2 regions of the Neobacillus oceani genome follow, and region 1 is predicted to be linked to the other one. Evidence: riboswitches for the same ligand, from Rfam matches in the RefSeq annotation. Region 1 holds a riboswitch; the other holds the start of a gene.
What was found. Region 1 has a riboswitch for cyclic di-GMP ahead of V1499_RS05140 (DUF192 domain-containing protein). Riboswitches for the same ligand answer to the same signal wherever they lie in the genome.

Region 1 (8,864 bases):
AAGAGGCATCCCGGGCTGGCCATTCGGAATGGAAAAATCCTCAATTCCTTGCAAGTCCTGGGGATTAAGGCCGATGCTAAGTGTACCCTCCAACGTTTCAACCTTCAGCTGATCGAACTTGTATTGTATCGTTCCGACATGGATAGGCGGTTTTTCTTTTAACTGCCTTATTTCATCCTCGGCACATCTGAGCGAGTTTTCAAGGGCTGTAATTCTTTGTTCATAAAGCTGGAGCTGGCCTTGCATCCATTGAATAATTTGATAGAAATCCACGGAGTACACCTCTCTTCCTCGGCCTGACATGGAGTCCCATTTAAAGCGGAACCGAAGGAGTTTGTATCAAAGGAAGATTACCTTCTTCACCAGGGGCCGGCGCGGGAAAGGTGAAAGGTTTTTGCGCGGTAGGGGCTGGGCCGGTAAAACCTCCTGTATTCGCGAGATAGGAAGCGGGTTTGATGATCCCCGCACTACCGATTTGAAAAACAGAGGAATTTGAAATCCCGCCGATTCTTATAAAGTTGATTTGGATAGTTTGCTGGATATAAAAATTCATTGCCGGCCACCTCACTAGATATTGAATGCGATAGGCTGGTCAATCCCATCTGTGTCATACACATTCGTTGAACTCACGCTATTGAGGTTGCTGATCGCTTCCCCGGTATTAAAGGATCCGGCCCCTGAAAAGGTTTTTGCACTGGAGATGGGGGATAGATTGAGAACATCGCCAATGTTCATAACAGCGCTCGAACCCAAGGAAATGACCTGGACAATACCTACGATTGCTGGCATAGGCTACACCCTTTGAAATTATTCTTCTACTATCGTATGTACATAGCCCGGGAATGTGTGCAGTGTGAAAGAAAAACAGAAAATGGACGAGAAAACAAGTGCGGAATGGCAAAATCTACTATATAATTACGGAATGCCCCTAAATCTATGGGTTGGGCGACATTTTATTCACCTACATAACAATGCAAAATGGATGGGGGAATGCGGTATGGATGTTAAACTGGAACCGACAGTTGAAGGAAACCGGATTACATCATTGGATGCAATGAGAGGCTTTGCGATAATAGGGATTTATCTGGTAAATATGCTGAGCTTTCACTCCCCATATGTATTCATCGAGCCGCTGGAATGGTGGGGAAAAGGTATCGACCGGATTGCCTACATGTTTATTGACGTATTTGCCCAGGCGAGCTTTTACCCATTGTTCTCCATGCTTTTCGGGTATGGGCTTATGCTCATGAGGGAACGAGCTATTGGGCGCGGGGCCAATTTCACAGTGTTCGCCGCGAGAAGGCTGGCCTTTCTTCTTGCTGTGGGAATGGTTCACGCATTCCTTATTTGGCCGGGGGATATTTTGATTACATATGCGTGCGTCGGCTTGCTCCTGTTGTTTTTCCTGCGGTTTAGTGGGAAGGCTCTTCTTATATTAGCCCTGGCCATGTATACCATTCCAAACTTGCTTCTCGGCCTTCTTCTGTTACTGGCTGACGTGGCAGGGCCGATTGTAAACCTTTGGGAAACGTACAAAGCTGACGCGCAGCACGCACTTGCTGTATATGGAAATGGTTCGTTTCGGGAAATCACTGAAATGAGGATATCCGAATGGAACTTTCTCAACAGCCCTGAGACTATCCCAATCACATTATTCTCCATATTGCCACTCTTTTTGTTTGGAGCGGCGGTTGCGAAGCTTAGATGGCTTGAAGAGTCTGTGAGGCATTTAAAGAAATTCAAGGTAGCCGCATTTGGGTTGCTTCTGCCTGCGATGGCACTGAAAACGTTGCCGTATTATGGGTGGGAAGGCTACAGCGTGGAATTTTTCCAGGACTTTTTTGGAGGTCCGCTTCTGGCTCTATCCTATGCGGGGATGATTGTCTTGGGAGCCGGAAAATTCGAGGCCGTATCTGGCAGCCTAGCCTATGTTGGAAGAATGTCGATGACCAATTATTTGTTTCAGTCTATTTTGTCGACATTTATTTTTTATGGATATGGCCTTGGCCTTTATGGTAAGGTTTCGGCCGCACAAGGGACCCTTCTCGTTTTCGCCGTTTTCTTTCTTCAAATCGCTGTCAGTAGCATGTGGATGAAAAAATATCGGTACGGCCCGGTGGAATGGATGTGGCGGAGTTTCACGTATTTCAAGCTCCAAAAATTACGGAGGAGGGGGAATGCGTGAAAAAAATCGCTATAATTGGGAGCGGAGGGGCCGGAAAAAGTACGCTTGCCAAGGTGCTTGGCAAAAGGCTTGGTTTGAAGGTATACCATTTGGACGCCCTTTTTTGGAAGCCGGGCTGGGTTCCGATGGACCGGACCGCATTTATTCGCTTGCAAAATGGCATCATGAATGAAGAAACATGGATCATCGATGGAAACTTCGGCTCCACGATGGATGCCAGGCTGGAAAAAGCGGATACGGTCATATTCCTCCATTATTCAACAATCCGCTGTTTAGTTGGGATAGTGAAAAGAAGGATTCAGTACCAAGGAAAAACAAGGCCGGATATGGGGGAAGGCTGCCAGGAAAAACTCGATTGGAAATTTATCTCCTGGGTAGCCGGATATAACCGGAAAAAGGCTCCGTCCATCCTTGATAAGCTTCATAAATTCCGTGATAAACAAATTTATATATTTACCCGTCCTTCGGAGGTGAAAACCTTTTTAAGAGGGTTAAACGAAAAAATAATACAAAAGTACTAGGTTATTTTTGTGAAAATAGTCTATTGGTACTATATCCAACCAAATATAAACATTTTATGATGTGAGTAAGAGAACAGTCGACAAGATATGCGCGCTGTATCTCGATAAAGGCAAAGCTGATGAAAATCAGTGACGCAAAGCTACAGGGGCTAAGGCACGTTTGTGCTATGCCAGCCAGTTACCGAAAGATCAGGGTGCATCATAGGTGTGTTTATTTACCAATGACCCCCCTTTCGGTAAAGGCGGGGTCATTTTATATTTCAGGAGGTGACGAAGGTTGAAGGTCGTGAATCTGTCGAAAGGGACGGAAATTGCAGATACGGTAGACAGCGCCGACAGTTTTTTCAAAAGGTTGAAGGGCCTGATGTTTACAAAGAATCTGCCCGCGGGTCACGGCCTGCTCATACAACCCTGCCAATCCATCCACACATTCTTCATGAACTATCCAATCGATGTTGTGTATTTGGACGGAAACAACATCGTCGTGGGCATTGACGAAAAGATGGCGCCCGCAAAGATTGGAAAGGTCCGCCGGAAAGCCCGCTTAGTACTAGAATTGCCGGCGGGTACCATTCAGAATACGGACTTGAAAGTGGGACATTGTTTATCTATCAAATAATAATATTAAAGGAGCTAATCAAACATGATGAATAAAATGAAAGCATTGCTGACTGAAGAACAAGGACAAGGCATGACAGAGTACGGTTTGGTTTTGGGCGTTATTGCGATTGGGGTAGTAGCTATTCTTATCGGATTTAAAGAGAAAATTATAGCAATATTTACAGGGGTAGCAACTGAGGTTGAAAAAGTAACTCCATAATTTTTCCAAAAACCATATAATATAAAATTCATTTTTATTCAAATGGTTAGAATCAACCGTAAGGTATAAAAGGGCACTAAAACCTTTTGTTCAATTTATATAATTTTAAATGAGTATTTTGTAATGTAGTAGGAAAGCCTTGCGTTCAGGAGTCAACGTGGGGCTTTTTTTCAATAAAAGATTTACCCGGAAATGAGGTTACTGGAATGATAAACGCCATTTTACTGTTTCTGCTGCTTGCCATTTGCACGGTGACGGATGTGAGGGAGCGGAAAATCTATAACAAGGTCCTGCTGCCTTTCCTGATTGTGTCACTAGCCGTAAATGGAGTGGCAGGCGGGCTTGAAGGATTAACGAACTCCATTCTTGGGCTCCTTACCGGTTTCGGCATCCTTTTAATTCCTTACTTGCTGGGAGGAATGGGAGCGGGCGACGTGAAACTCCTCGCCGTGATCGGGGCCTTGATGGGAGCGAAATTCGTCGCGCTCTCGGCTATTTATATGGCGCTCGCGGGCGGGGTTTTCGCTCTTTTCCTTATCATTTTCCGCAAGAGCGCGAAACAATTATTAAAAGGGGTTTTTTATTCGCTAGGTGGATTGATGAATGGGTTGAAGATTCCCCTCATGTACGATAAAGATGCGATGAAACAGACATATCCTTATGGAGTTGCAATCGCGGTTGGCGCCGCCATTCAATTTTTCCGCGCCGGGATGATTTTATGAGGAAGAATGAATCCGGCCAATCATTGGTGGAGACAGCCCTTGTCCTTCCCCTTTTATTGTTGTTGGTCGTCGGGATCATTGACTTTGGCAGAGTAACATACTCTTATGCCCACCTCCACATGGCCGCCCAGGAAACAGTCCGCAAAGGGGGGCTGGGGAGGTCGGATGCAGAAATAGCATCCTTCGCGAAAAATTATGTCCGCCTTGGGGATTCGAGTAACCTAATCGTTGAAATCACTCCACCCGGCTCAATACGAAAATCCGGTGATTATGTGAAGGTGAAATTGAAATATCCAATTAAATTGTATACCCCGTTTTTATCAAGCCTCTTTCCTTCCCCGCTTTATGCGCAGACTGATTCTACAATCCGAGTTGAGTGAAGGAGGGACGGAGCATGAAGAGTTTTTTAAAAGAAGAAAAAGGAGTCGCTCTTATTTACGTCGCGATAACAATGGTTGCGCTGCTTTGCATCACGGGGCTCGCCATTGACGGCGGAATGCTGTATATGACGAAAAGCAAGCTTCAAAAGGCCGCGAACGCTGCAGTGCTCTCCGGTGCCCAGGAGCTAACCAATTCGGAGGAACAAGTCAATAAAGTGGTGAATCGGATTCTCGCCGACCATGGGGAAACTGGTTCGAAGAAAAGCCTGGACATCGACATAGACAAAAAGGTAAGAGTGGGCCTTGTAAAAAAGGTTAAGCCGGCATTCATGGGATTGTTCGGATTTGAAACAGTCAATGTCAGGGCAGCCGCCGCTGCATCGCTGGCACCAATGGGCAGGGCAAAGGGAATCGCGCCTCTTGGGGTTCATGAGGATACTCCGCTTAATTTTGGCACGGTTGTAAAGTTAAAAACGGATTCTTCTGGTTCGGTCAGCGGGGTTTTCGGCGTCCTGGGCCTTAATGGACCGGGTGCAAAGACGTATGAAGAAAATCTCCGCCACGGATATCAGCAGGAAATCAAGATTGGGGAAATCATCCCAACCGAAACCGGTAACATTGCCGGTAAGACGAGGACGGTTGTCCAGGAATTGATAAATGGATGCACCTCTGCTATCGGGGATTTATCTGACCGGGATTGCTCCCGGGTTATCCTGATTCCCGTTTATAAGCCATATCAATTCGATTCAAACCAGTTAAAAAATATCCAAGTAACTGGGTTTGCCTATTTTTATATTACCGAACCTATGAAAAACAACGATACATCAATAACCGGAATGTTCATTAAATGGCCGGGAACGGGCTTTTATGAAGAAGGAAGCCTGGACCGGGGCGCCTATGCCATCCGGTTGACAGAGTAGGTGGGAAAATGCGTTCGAAAATGGTATTAGTGCTGGCCCTCGCCATGGGGATGATTACGACAGTATTGTTTTACCAATACATGGCGAAGTTCGATAAAAAGGAAACGACTTCCGCGCCGATGGCGGAAATCGTCGTTGCGAAAGAAAGAATCGATAAGAACGAAAAGATTACAGCAGAGAAACTTGAGGTCATCCAGGTTTCTGAAGACAGGGCCTTGCCGCAGGCGGTGCCTTCCATTTCGCAGGCGGAGGGAAAGCTTGCTGACGCGATGATTGAAAAGGGAGAACCGATTCTTTCCCACAGGCTCGTTTCCCAAACAGAAGAAACCGTTTATGTCTCACGTAAGGTGAAAGAAGGATACCGGGCTGTTTCGGTTTCCTTGAACCTGCCACAGTCCGTCACCAATTTAATCGAACCTGAAGATGACGTCGACGTGATTTTCGCGAAAGAAGATAAAAAGGCAGAAGACGTACCCGATTTCAGGACGAATATTTTGCTGGAAAAAGCAAGGGTATTGGCTGTTGGCAGGAAAATCACCCTGCCGGAAAACACGAAGGAACCTTATGTGGAATATACGGCGGTTACACTGGAACTAAAGCCGGAAGATGCCGTAAAGCTTGTCAAGGCATCCCAGGAGGGAATCGTCCATTTAATGCTGCATACGAGGCCTGTTATGAAAGCTGATTCAAGTCCTTCGGAAGGAAATGAGAGTTAATTTGATGGAAGGTGATGGAGATGGCGGAGTTTGATGAAATGACAACAAAAGATGGCGGCGCTCCGGAATCCCGCGGAAAAATGATTGCTGTCTGCAGTGCTAAAGGCGGAATTGGCCGGACGATCCTCTCCGTCAATCTGGCTGTCTCATTATCCAAACGAAATCACTCCGTCGCTGTTCTCGATGGCGATTTTCAATTCGGGGACGTTTCACTGGCAATGGATTTGCAGCACACGTTCACAATCAAGGAAGCGATGGACGGTTTTGGATCGCTTGATGAACATCGCCTTGAGGAATATTTAAGCGTCCATGGCAGCGGGGTACGCGTCCTGCCCGCGCCTGAGCGCCCGGAATATGCCGATCTTCTGACAAAGGAGGCGGTTTCAAAAATGGTTGATTTTCTATTAATTAAACATGATTTTGTCGTTTGCGATACTGGAGCTGGTTTGAATGAACAGACGCTTAACCTGATCGAGAAGGCGGATGAAATCCTTGTTGTCGCGACCCTTGAGATGGCAGCGATGAAAAATACGAAGCTGCTGCTGGAGACGCTCGATATCCTCGGGCTCCGTGACAAGGTCCGCGTTGTTTTGAATCGGGCCAATATGGAAAGTGTCATCAAAGCAGAGGATGGGGCAAGGATCCTCGGGGAGGAAGCGCCCATTTATATCCCGAATGACTTCCAGACATGCTCGAGGTCCCTCAATATGGGGAGCCCATTTGTACTAGCGAATTCAAAATCGGAAATTGCCAAAGCTGTTTTTAAAATGGCGGAACTAATTGCATCCAACCAGGCGGGGGAAGGGATTGGGAAGAAGAAGGCAAACGCTTTATCCCTGTTCCCCTGGAAACGTAAGAAAGGGGGAATGTCAAAATGAAGCTGCTTGACCGCATCAATGAGAAAAACAACACAGCATCGCCCAATCCCAATCCTGCCGCGGAGCAATCCAAGCTGGAAACAGAATTGCAAAAGACGGAAACACCTGATATTCCAAAGGTAAAAGAAACTCCACGGGAGCAGCCTATTGAGCCAATCCGCCAAAAACAGGCCGATAAGCAGCAGGAATTGAAAAGCATCCTTCATAAAAAGATTCTCCATGAACTTAAGGATGAAGAAGTTGAGGCAATCATTCCGAAACTTGATTCGATGGCGATGGAAGTCATCAAGGAAGATGAATCGTTCCGCGGGATTGTCGACCGGAAAGTCGTTGTTGCTGAACTGACGAATGATTTGACCGGCTTTGGCCCGATCAATCCGCTGCTCTTAGATGAGGAAGTTTCCGAGGTAATGGTCAACGGGCCGAAGCAGGTTTATTGCGAACGGAAAGGGAAGCTTGTCATGACGGATATCACATTCCGGGACAACGAACATGTGATGAACGTCATCGAGAAAATTGTTGCCCCGATAGGCAGAAGGATTGATGAGAGCTCGCCGATGGTCGACGCTAGGCTGCCTGACGGGTCCAGGGTTAATGCGATCATCCCTCCACTCGCGCTGAACGGCCCAACGATTACCATTCGGAAATTTTCGAAAGATCCGTTTCAAATAGAAGATTTAATCAATTTCGGTACGGTTACGAAAGAAATGGCAGTCTTCCTTGATGCGTGCGTCAAGGCGAGGCTGAACATATTTGTCAGCGGCGGAACGGGTTCCGGGAAAACAACGACGCTGAATGTTCTGTCCAATTTTATCCCGAATGACGAACGGATTGTCACAATCGAGGATGCCGCGGAGCTTCAGCTTGGCCAGGACCATGTTGTCCCACTCGAGTCAAGGCCTCCGAATATTGAAGGGAAAGGCGCCATCACCATCCGCGACCTTGTCAGGAACTCGCTCCGGATGAGGCCGGACCGCGTTGTTATAGGGGAGGTGCGTGGCGCGGAGGCGCTCGATATGCTCCAGGCAATGAATACCGGGCATGACGGGTCACTAGCGACGGGCCACTCCAACTCACCAAGGGATATGATTTCAAGGCTAGAAACGATGGTTTTGCTTGGCGGGGTCGAGCTTCCGATTAAAGCGATCCGCGAGCAGATTTCCGGGGCGCTTGATGTAATCATCCAGCAATCAAGGCTGAAGGATGGCTCGAGGAAAATAACAAATATCACCGAGGTCCAGGGCATGGAGGGCGATGTGATCGTCCTTCAGGATATTTTTGTGTACCAACAGACCGGAGTGGATTCTTCGGGAAAATATATCGGCAAACTTGTTCCAACAGGCGTCCGCCCCAAGTTTTACGAGCGTCTTGAAAATTCGGGCATTCATATTCCTCCAAACGTATTCATTGAAAGGGAGGAATAATGATGAAGGCGGTTCTCCTACTGCTAATACTTTTTTCTTCTTTTCTATTATTCTATGGGTTGTTACAGATCTTTTTTTTTCGCAACCAACGGATTGAAAAAAGGTTAGACAGGTACTTGTCCTCCTCGGTAGAAGTTGAAATCAACGGCAATGACATTGACTTATTTGCAAGGTACACGGCGGCCAGGAAAAACCTGACCAAAAAGCTGCTCACCAAAAAGAAGAACAATAAGCTTGAAACAGTGCTTGCAAGGTCCGGGGTTCCTATGAAACCGGACGAATTCATTACGTTTCAATG
Region 2 (8,864 bases), 480 kb from region 1:
ATATAGAAGTCAAAAATGCGCTCGCAATGAAAGACCAGGGACAGTTCCACCCCCTTAAGTATTTAAGGGCCCTATTGAATAAAGCCATAGATGCCGGCTGCCAAGTGTTTGAAAATACGACCGCGAAGGATATCACACTTGAGGGCGGCACCGTTGTTCATACGAAGGATGGGCTGAAAATATCCTGCGGGCATGCCATTATCGCCTCGCACTGGCCATTTTTTGATAAAAGAGGCCTCTATTTCGCAAGGATGTACGCGTCCCGGTCTTATGCGATTGGCGTGAAGACGGACAAGGAATATCCCGGCGGCATGTATATAAGTGCCGATTCTCCTACCCGCTCAATCCGCTATACGCCTCATGATGGGGAAAACCTGCTAATTATTGGCGGGGAAAACCACCGGACCGGGAAAAGTGAGAATACAGAGAAGCATTATCTTGCGCTCGCTAAATTCGCCGAGGATGTGTTTGGAAACGGGCACTATATGTACCGCTGGTCGGCTCAGGATTTGGATACGCTTGATAAACTGCCTTACATTGGGCCATTAACGGATGATGAAGAAACCATCCTTGTTGCAACCGGCTATAAAAAGTGGGGCATGACAACAAGCACGCTCGCCGGCCACATATTGGCGGATTACGTTCTCAATCTTGAAAGTCCGTACAAAAAGCTTTATCACCCATCCCGGTTCGAACTCGACCCGGCATTAAAAAAAGCGGTCAGCTTTAATGCGTCTGTAGCCGGCCATCTTGTAAAAGGAAAGTTGGAGTTTATTCCTAAGTTCCCTGGCGATCTGTCGGTTGGCGAAGGCGGCGTTGTCCTGGTCGATGGCAAGCGCGCCGGCGGCTACAAGGACGAAACCGGGAAGCTGTATCTTGTTGATACGACGTGCACACATCTTGGGTGCGAGTGCGAATGGAACAGCGCCGAAAAGACATGGGATTGCCCATGCCATGGCTCACGATTCGCTTACAACGGAGAAGTTGTTGAAGGACCTGCAATTGAGGACCTTAAAAAGCTGGAAGGATGAAAAAATGAGGCAGAGGACATACCCTTTGCCTCTTCTTTTATGGCATTTTGGCAAATTTCCCGGTAGAAAGCCTGCACTTTATTAAAAAAATGGATGCTAAATCACTCCGTTTACTCTTATTCACCCCGTTTTTTAAATGATTAGGACCATTTTTCGGCTTATTCTCCCCATTATTACAGGGATTCGCTCTTATCTAAATTTTCAAAATTGTTTATTTCCCGAATTACCCGTAAAAAAACAGCTACCCCCTTTGGTGCAGCTGTTTCTCCTAAACTTTAAGGCTTCATTTTCATCCAGCTTTCAAGATAATGGATGGCAAAAACATGGCTGCTATCAACCGCGGCTAGTTCGGCTTCCATATAGGCTTTCCCCTCTTCATGGAATGTGATGAAATCACCTTCCGAACTCGCGCCTGTTTCCACACCGACAATAAGCGTTTTCCCCGCAGTCTGAGCCATGCGCACTTCATTGCTGATAATATTGGCGATTGCCGGCGCCGTGTCGCGGTATGCCATGATGGTCGGGAAATCAACCGTTTGAATGGCCCAATTGGCGAGATTGCCTTTACCAATTTTATTGTTATAAGTATGTTCGTCAAACCAAAACGGCATATCCGCACCCAGAGGCAGGCCAAGCTGCCCAGACTGCGCCTTCGCGTTTAAAAGAAGGTTTTGGTAGGCGAGCACTGTGGCTTTGTAGTTCGACGTCCAGCCGCTGTACAAATACGGCTCCACATCGAGATGGATTCCAGAGAACCTCTCTTCCGGAGCGGCCCCGGCCTGATAGTCGGAAACCCAGCTCATGAGCTGGTTCAAATAAGTGCCGCCTTTACTGGATACCCAGTCAGTAGCGCCGTCCAAGGCATGGACCTTAACTCCAAAATCAGAAGCTTTTCTGATGAACCGCTTGTATGAATCAAAGCCGATGTTCCGATTAATTTGTAAGAAAACCTTGTCTGCGTTGTTTTCCTGAAGAAAAGCGATTACTTCATCCGGCCGGGTTTCAATCATGGAAGTATCCCAAAGCCACGTTGCCCGCGGCGTCCCCTCAGCCTTTACAATTTGATTTCCCATTGACCCCGCCGCCAAACATAATAAAATTACACACAAAAAAGCTTTGCGCATAGACTTCTTTTCCTCTCCTTTTTGGAATTGTCCCAGACATCCAAAAAGAAGTCCGGCGGCGTGGCAGCCATTCGGGTTTCCGGGCAGGCCCATCGCTTTGCGTCCCTGTCTTTCGGCAGGTTTGCCTTTTTCTGTATATAGTATAGCGCCTTTGTGCCCATGGGAGAATAGACCAATATTACTAGAAACATAAAAATAGCCACCCCAAAATGGAGTGGCTTCCAAAGGTCAATCGAGATCAATCATCATTCGGCCGGTTGTGGATCAGCCTGTCCTGCCCGGTTGTAAACTTCACAAGCTCCGAGCTTGTTTTACCAACCTTTTTATTGTTGTTAATCTGCGCATTCCTGTTCCCAAGCTTCTTTCTGCCCATCGTAACCACATCTCCTTTTTCAGGATATGTTTAGTTTTGACTAGTGAAACTAGTTTATTCTTTTAGCAAAGTGGCAGTTTCTGCATTGTTACCAGAGTAAATTTTTTAAAAAACAATTAACGCAGGGTAGGGGCTCTCCGGGCATGCGTTTCCTGCTCAAACGCATACGCGAGCTGGATTAGCTCCGGTTCGCTCCAGGCTGTCCCGGCAAAGGTGATTCCGACAGGCTCGCCGTCCTCAGTAAAGCCGGCAGGTACGACAACCGACGGATAGCCGGCGCGCGCGGATAAATCCGCGCCTTCTTCATGAGGGAAGACAATCGCATCAAGCTGATACTCATACAGCACATAATCGATGCCGTTTTCCTTCGCATGGTAATCATTGAACTCCAACGAACGGATATAGGCTTCCTCATACAATCCGCCGCTCGTCGCATCAGAGCCGACCAGGACTTCCTGGCCATATTTAAGCATTTCCGCTTCATTTTCCTTGTTGAACCGGATGACATCGGCAAGCGACCGCACCTTGGCGTTAGGCCCGAGCCCTTTTAGGTAGGCGTTGACCCCTGCCTTGAACTCGTAGGTGAGGACTTCCCAATCCCATTGCTTTTTTGCTGAGGGAATTGTTATATCAATCACTTCAGCGCCAAGGGATTTAAGCTTTTCAATTGCCTTTTCGACGACAGCGGCCCTTTTTTCTCCGGCTTCGGCAAAATAATGTTCCCGGGCAACGCCGAGCCTTTTGCCGGCAAGCCCTTCCTCCAAATGAATGGTGAAATCCACCTCTTTCAGCCAACTTGCCAGTGTAGCCGGGTCCTCAATGTCCTCGCCAGCTAGCGCTGTCAACAAAATTGCCGCATCGGTAACCGTCCTAGCCATAGGGCCCGCCGTATCCTGGGTATGCGAAATCGGGATGATTCCCCTTCTGCTTACCAGGCCCACAGTCAGCTTTATACCAACAAGCGAATTTTGCGCGGATGGATTAAGGATTGAACCTGAGGTTTCCGTTCCGACAGCAACAGCGGCGAGATTTGCCGCAATCGCCGCGCCAGAGCCAGCGCTGGAACCGCCCACGTCAAAAGTACGGGGGCCGTACGGGTTAAGCGTCTGCCCTCCCCTTGAACTGTAGCCGCTCTTCATGCCGATCGCCATGAAATTGGCCCACTCCGTCATGTTCGTTTTGCCAAGAATCACCGCGCCTGCTTCACGGAGCCTGCGCGCGACTTCCGAATCCACCGGCGCATATGAATCGGCCAGCACCTTCGAACCCGCGCTTGTATGCATTCTGTCTCCTGTATCAATATTATCTTTAAGGAGCACTGGAATCCCATGCAGCGGCCCGCGCGCACCTGAAACTTCCCGCTCAACATCGAGAGCAGCCGCGATGTGCACGGCGTCAGGATTGATTTCAATGACCGACTTCAACTCCGGGCCTTTTCGGTCATACTGTGAAATGCGGTATAAATACATCAGCACAAGTTCCTTAGACGTAAGTTTCCCGGTCTCCATTTTTTCCTGCATATCGCCAATCGTCGCTTCTTCAAGCCATGTATCATGCAGTTCTTTCAACCTTGGATTTTGCACAAGAATCCCCCCCTGCCTCTCTTTGTACATACATTCGATAAAAGTTCCCACGAATCCTTTTTATCAAAAGGGTGCTGGTAAACCAAAAGAGCGCCCCCCAGTGTGGACGCCCTGTTCCCTATCTCTTTTTCGACCGTTCGATTTGCCTGATGTTCTCAACGGCAATGGTCCCTTTGTAAAAAATCCTTTTTTCCACGGGAACGTTCAGTTTTCGGCCATACGCCTTCAACTCGCGCTCCTCCCGTTCCGTTACGAGTGAAATGACCGTCCCGTTCGCGCCCATCCTCCCTGTGCGTCCGGAGCGGTGGATGTACTGGTCGATATCTCTCGGAAAATCAACATGGATGACATGGGTGACGCCAGGGATATCAAGCCCTCTCGCGGCAACATCGGTGGCGACGAGCATCTTGATTTTCCCATCGCGGAACTCCTTGATCGCCTTTTGCCTGTCCATCTTCCCAAGCTCGCTATGCAAAAGGCCCGCGGACAACTCCTTAAACTGAAGCTTCGCCGTAATGACTGGAATTTCGGTAATATCGTTGATGAACGCCAGCGCCTTAATCCCGTCCAGCCTCGCTATTTTTTCAAGCAAGAGCATCTTTTCCCTCGGCTCGCATGAGAAATAAATATGCTCAACCATCCCCTGCTCAATCGCTTCATCCTTCGTGATCCTGATTATCTCCGGATTTTCCGTCAAATTCTTCGCAAGCTGCTCAGTCTCCGGCTTCATCGTCGCCGAAAACAGGACTACTTGGCGATCCTTCAGCGCCGAATTCACAATATCAAGCACCGGGCCGAAATGTTCACGGACCAAAAGCTGGTCGCCCTCATCCAGGACAATCGTTTTCACCTCATGCATTTTCAGCTTTTTCTGCTTGATCAGCTCGTTCACCCTGCCTGGTGTCCCAAAAGCGATATGCGGCTTCTTCTTTAGCTTCTCAAGCTGCCGTTTCACGTTCGCACCGCCAATAAAAGTCGCCCCGCGGATGCCGCTCCCTTCCGACCATTTCTGGAATTCCTGGTACACCTGCATAATCAGCTCCTGGCTCGACGCAAGCACGACCGCCTGAAGAGCCTGGGTGGAACTATCGACCTTCTCAAGCACCGGCAACAAATACGCCAGCGTCTTCCCCGTCCCGGTCGGCGACTCCGCAATCACGTCGCGCCTCTCAAGAATCGCCGGAATCGCCGCATCCTGGATCGACGTCGGCCGGCTGAACCCCGACTTCTCCCACACATCCTGTATAAATGGCTTAAATGTTTCACGTATCGTTAGCATAAACTGCTCCTTTTCACCTGTTGATTGTCCTTATTATAAGGAAGATTCCATCATAAATCCATTTAAGGCCAAAGCTCTTTTTCGAAAAATTGGCCTATGCCATCAAGCCGCCCGCTACAAGCTGCACACACCATCGTTTTGACCATTCAAAACCCCAATCCCAACAGCCAAATTTGTCATATTTTACACGCTAAATATGAAACTATTGTGAACAATAGCCACAAAGCCCCTTGCGGTTTTCTATAGATGTTAAAATAGTAACATCACGATAACAACATATCGGAGTTGAATACAATGTTAAAGAAAATTCTAGTTATTTTCGGACTCTTGTTCCTTTATATATCCAACCAAGCAATTTCACCAACACTTCCAGATAAAAATCAGCCAATCACCTTGGCGGAGGCATCCGGCGAGGAAGCGCAAAAGCCGGTCCAAGAAAAATCCACGGAACCCTTATCCCCAATTAAGATATATATCCTCCCCGGAATAGCCGGAATCCTGATTATCGGGGGATTCGCCTCCTACTGGCTCGTGTTGAGGAAAAAAATTGTCTGATGGTTCCAAAACCAGTCTGCATCGCGGCTGGTTTTTATTTTGCAAAAATTTCCCCTCATTTATCACTCTCGCTTAGTTGGTGTTGATTTTAATCATTTTGATGACCGTCAATTGATTATGTCACTGAGTCGAGGGAAGACCCGAAATGTTCAAATATCTTTCATTATTTAGTAAGGATGGAATTAGCATATCAGTATTATAATGGTTTCATGTGAATGGAGGGATTTTTATCCTGCAGTCTTTTTTATCCAACCTGGGCATCCTTTTGCTGATGCATCTATGTATAAATACCGCTTATCATTTAAGTGAAGAAAAGAAAATCCGCGCTGCCTGGTTGCCTGCAATACATATATTTATTGTGGCGTTAACAGTCATCTCAATGTTTCATTTCCCATTTATGAGCGGAGGCCATCGGGTCGATTTAAGGATGATCCCGATTATCCTTCTAGGCTTCTTCCATGGCTGGAAATATGTTTTGCCGGTTGTTGCTATCGCATCGCTATACCGCCTTGGGCTTGGCGGGCCGACTGCAATACAGGGAACTCTGTTTGGCATTTTCCTCCCGGCGGCATTTTCAATACTTGCCAAATCCATTGGCGTACGGAAACATCTCTATTTGTATCTATTCGGTGTTGTCCTTCTTTCCTGGGCCGCATCCGATCTTTTTTCAGCTAAAATCAGGCTCTTTTTGCCCTTACCTGCCGCGTTCCTCCATCTTGGAGCGCTACTCCTGGCAATCGCGGTAATGTATTTTTTCGTGGAAATGGGGAGGCGCCATCTTGCTTCGACAAGAACGCTCCAGTTTTTAGCCGACCGGGATCGGTTAACCGGCCTGTACAATATGCGGAAGTTCGAGGAAAAACTTCGGGACAACAGCCGGGCCGGAAAACCGATGTTCATTGCCATGATCGATATCGACCGATTCAAGGAAATCAACGATAAGTTCGGCCACCAGATTGGCGATGCCGCCATAGCAAAGATCGGAAAATACCTACTGACCCATTGCGGTCCGGATACAATCGTCGCCCGCTACGGAGGGGATGAGTTCATCTTGTGCATGGCTACGGATCGAATTTTAACCGTAAAGCAAAAGCTTGAGGAAATCAGAAAAGGCGCCAAAGAACAAACCTGCCATCCGATTTATGGGAATTTGCCTTTAATGCTGTCTCTCTCAATTGGGATGGCGGAGCTTTCCAGTCCTGCCCAGTTGAATGAAGCGATAGAAGAAGCCGATAAGCAGTTGTACCTCGCAAAACGGCTTGGAAGGGACCGGGTGTGCTAGCATCTTAACATTTGATTCTACAATTAAAAACAAATGCCTGCCCCGGGGAAATAGTGGGCAGGCATTTTTAGTCGCTAGAATCACCCTCAAAGCGGAAAACGGTCTTTACTTGCCGCGAAGATGCTGGCATATCTAATGTTCGGCCACTCAGTGCCCAATATTGTAAACGTTCGGGATGAGGATCTTGAATTCCTCGTATGAGATGATCGTATTCCAGTGGCCTGTCACTTTCGCAACCACCACGACGAGAAAGAAGGCGGCGAAGAATGAAGCGGGGATTACCCATTTATTCACCTTTTTACCGGCGACAGTCATGTTCAGGGTGTCTTTTACGGGACAGACCTCAACACACGACATGCAAGCCGAGCAGTCCGGAGTCCTGACGGCTTTTACCTTGGAAACGGCAATCCGCTGTGGGCACACCCTCGTGCAGGCGTTGCAGTCAATGCATGACTCTTCATTGCGCTTGATTTTCGTTATCCCGAAAACTGAACCGAGGCCGATTATCGCGCCATACGGGCAGAGGAAGCGGCACCAGAAGTTTTTTACAAAAAGGGACAGGACCAATAGAACTAGGATGACCTTCAGCCCAAGGCCCCCCATGTGCAGGAAAAACAGCATCATTTTCACATCGGAAATATTGTTGTAAGCGCCAGCCATGAAATCAATTGCATAGAATACCGGCATATCAATAACAATGAATTTTATAAAGAAAAAAAGGATTAAATATTTGAGCGGCTTCAATAACCATCCGAGCCATGTTGGAACGTCGAAATTCCGCTTGAAAAGCTTTTTGCCGAGCCTGCCAATCCATTCGCTCAACGTTCCGATTGGACACATCCAACCGCAGAATGCCTTCCGGAAAACGAAACCAGAGGCCACGAAAAAGGCGAACAGCGCGAGTCCCGCGGGATGGATTGGGTCGAATATCCCCGTTGTAACCCAAACCTTCAATGCCACCAGCGCGCTGATAGGCAGAAACCCCTCAACAGCGGACGGCCTTGGCACAAATGGCTCAGCCCCCATGGAATTGAAATGCTCATAAAATTGATAAAAACGAAAACCAACGAACAAAAGGAACAGCGCAAATACAATTTGCACCGCCATTCTCGTATACTGAACCGGATGCCGCTTCATTCTTTTGTAAAACCGGGTGAAAGCAGCCATTGCACTCCCTCCATTTCATTCCTATACATCCACTATAGAAAATCAGCCATGAAGAGTATGTGATTTACATAACACACCAAACAATGTCGGAAAACTGTCACATAGTGTTTGGCAGGTCTTTTGGGTGGCTCGCACCTAAGAATTTTTTGGGTGAAACCGAAGCTTTCCTTATTAAATAGCTGGTTTTATGGAAAAATAGTAGTATTTATGATATATATACAAGTATCATTTATCGCGCTTTTGAAAGAGGTAGAAAACTGTGGACAATACGTCTAATTTTATCCGCGACATCATTATCAAGGATTTGGAATCGGGAAAACACAAAAAAATCGCCACCCGCTTCCCTCCTGAGCCAAACGGCTACTTACATATCGGCCACGCAAAGTCGATCGTCCTCAACTTCGGGCTTGCCGATGAATTTGAAGGAACGACAAACCTTCGCTTCGATGATACAAACCCTTTGAAGGAAG

Region 2: linked by a shared signal. The riboswitch ahead of V1499_RS02740 (amidase) and the one ahead of V1499_RS05140 (DUF192 domain-containing protein) in region 1 are both predicted to bind cyclic di-GMP.

The regions. Positions count from the first base shown of each region.
Region 1 covers NZ_CP143543.1:1,031,661-1,040,524, forward strand. The annotation lists gene gerPC (spore germination protein GerPC) at 1-273, opposite strand, end outside; gene V1499_RS05120 (spore germination protein GerPB) at 314-553, opposite strand; gene V1499_RS05125 (spore germination protein) at 568-789, opposite strand; gene V1499_RS05130 (DUF418 domain-containing protein) at 998-2,185, shown strand; gene V1499_RS05135 (DNA topology modulation protein) at 2,182-2,706, shown strand; cyclic di-GMP riboswitch class I at 2,806-2,892, shown strand; gene V1499_RS05140 (DUF192 domain-containing protein) at 2,993-3,325, shown strand; gene V1499_RS05145 (Flp family type IVb pilin) at 3,350-3,526, shown strand; gene V1499_RS05150 (prepilin peptidase) at 3,733-4,248, shown strand; gene V1499_RS05155 (TadE/TadG family type IV pilus assembly protein) at 4,245-4,628, shown strand; gene V1499_RS05160 (TadE/TadG family type IV pilus assembly protein) at 4,643-5,548, shown strand; gene cpaB (Flp pilus assembly protein CpaB) at 5,557-6,264, shown strand; gene V1499_RS05170 (CpaE family protein) at 6,285-7,142, shown strand; gene V1499_RS05175 (ATPase, T2SS/T4P/T4SS family) at 7,139-8,566, shown strand; gene V1499_RS05180 (type II secretion system F family protein) at 8,566-8,864, shown strand, end outside.
Region 2 covers NZ_CP143543.1:549,234-558,097, reverse strand. The annotation lists gene V1499_RS02745 (FAD-dependent oxidoreductase) at 1-1,031, shown strand, start outside; gene V1499_RS02740 (amidase) at 1,307-2,104, opposite strand; cyclic di-GMP riboswitch class I at 2,207-2,291, opposite strand; gene V1499_RS02735 (hypothetical protein) at 2,394-2,528, opposite strand; gene V1499_RS02730 (amidase family protein) at 2,645-4,111, opposite strand; gene V1499_RS02725 (DEAD/DEAH box helicase) at 4,230-5,390, opposite strand; gene V1499_RS02720 (hypothetical protein) at 5,685-5,945, shown strand; gene V1499_RS02715 (diguanylate cyclase) at 6,157-7,227, shown strand; gene V1499_RS02710 (4Fe-4S binding protein) at 7,375-8,394, opposite strand; gene V1499_RS02705 (glutamine--tRNA ligase/YqeY domain fusion protein) at 8,654-8,864, shown strand, end outside.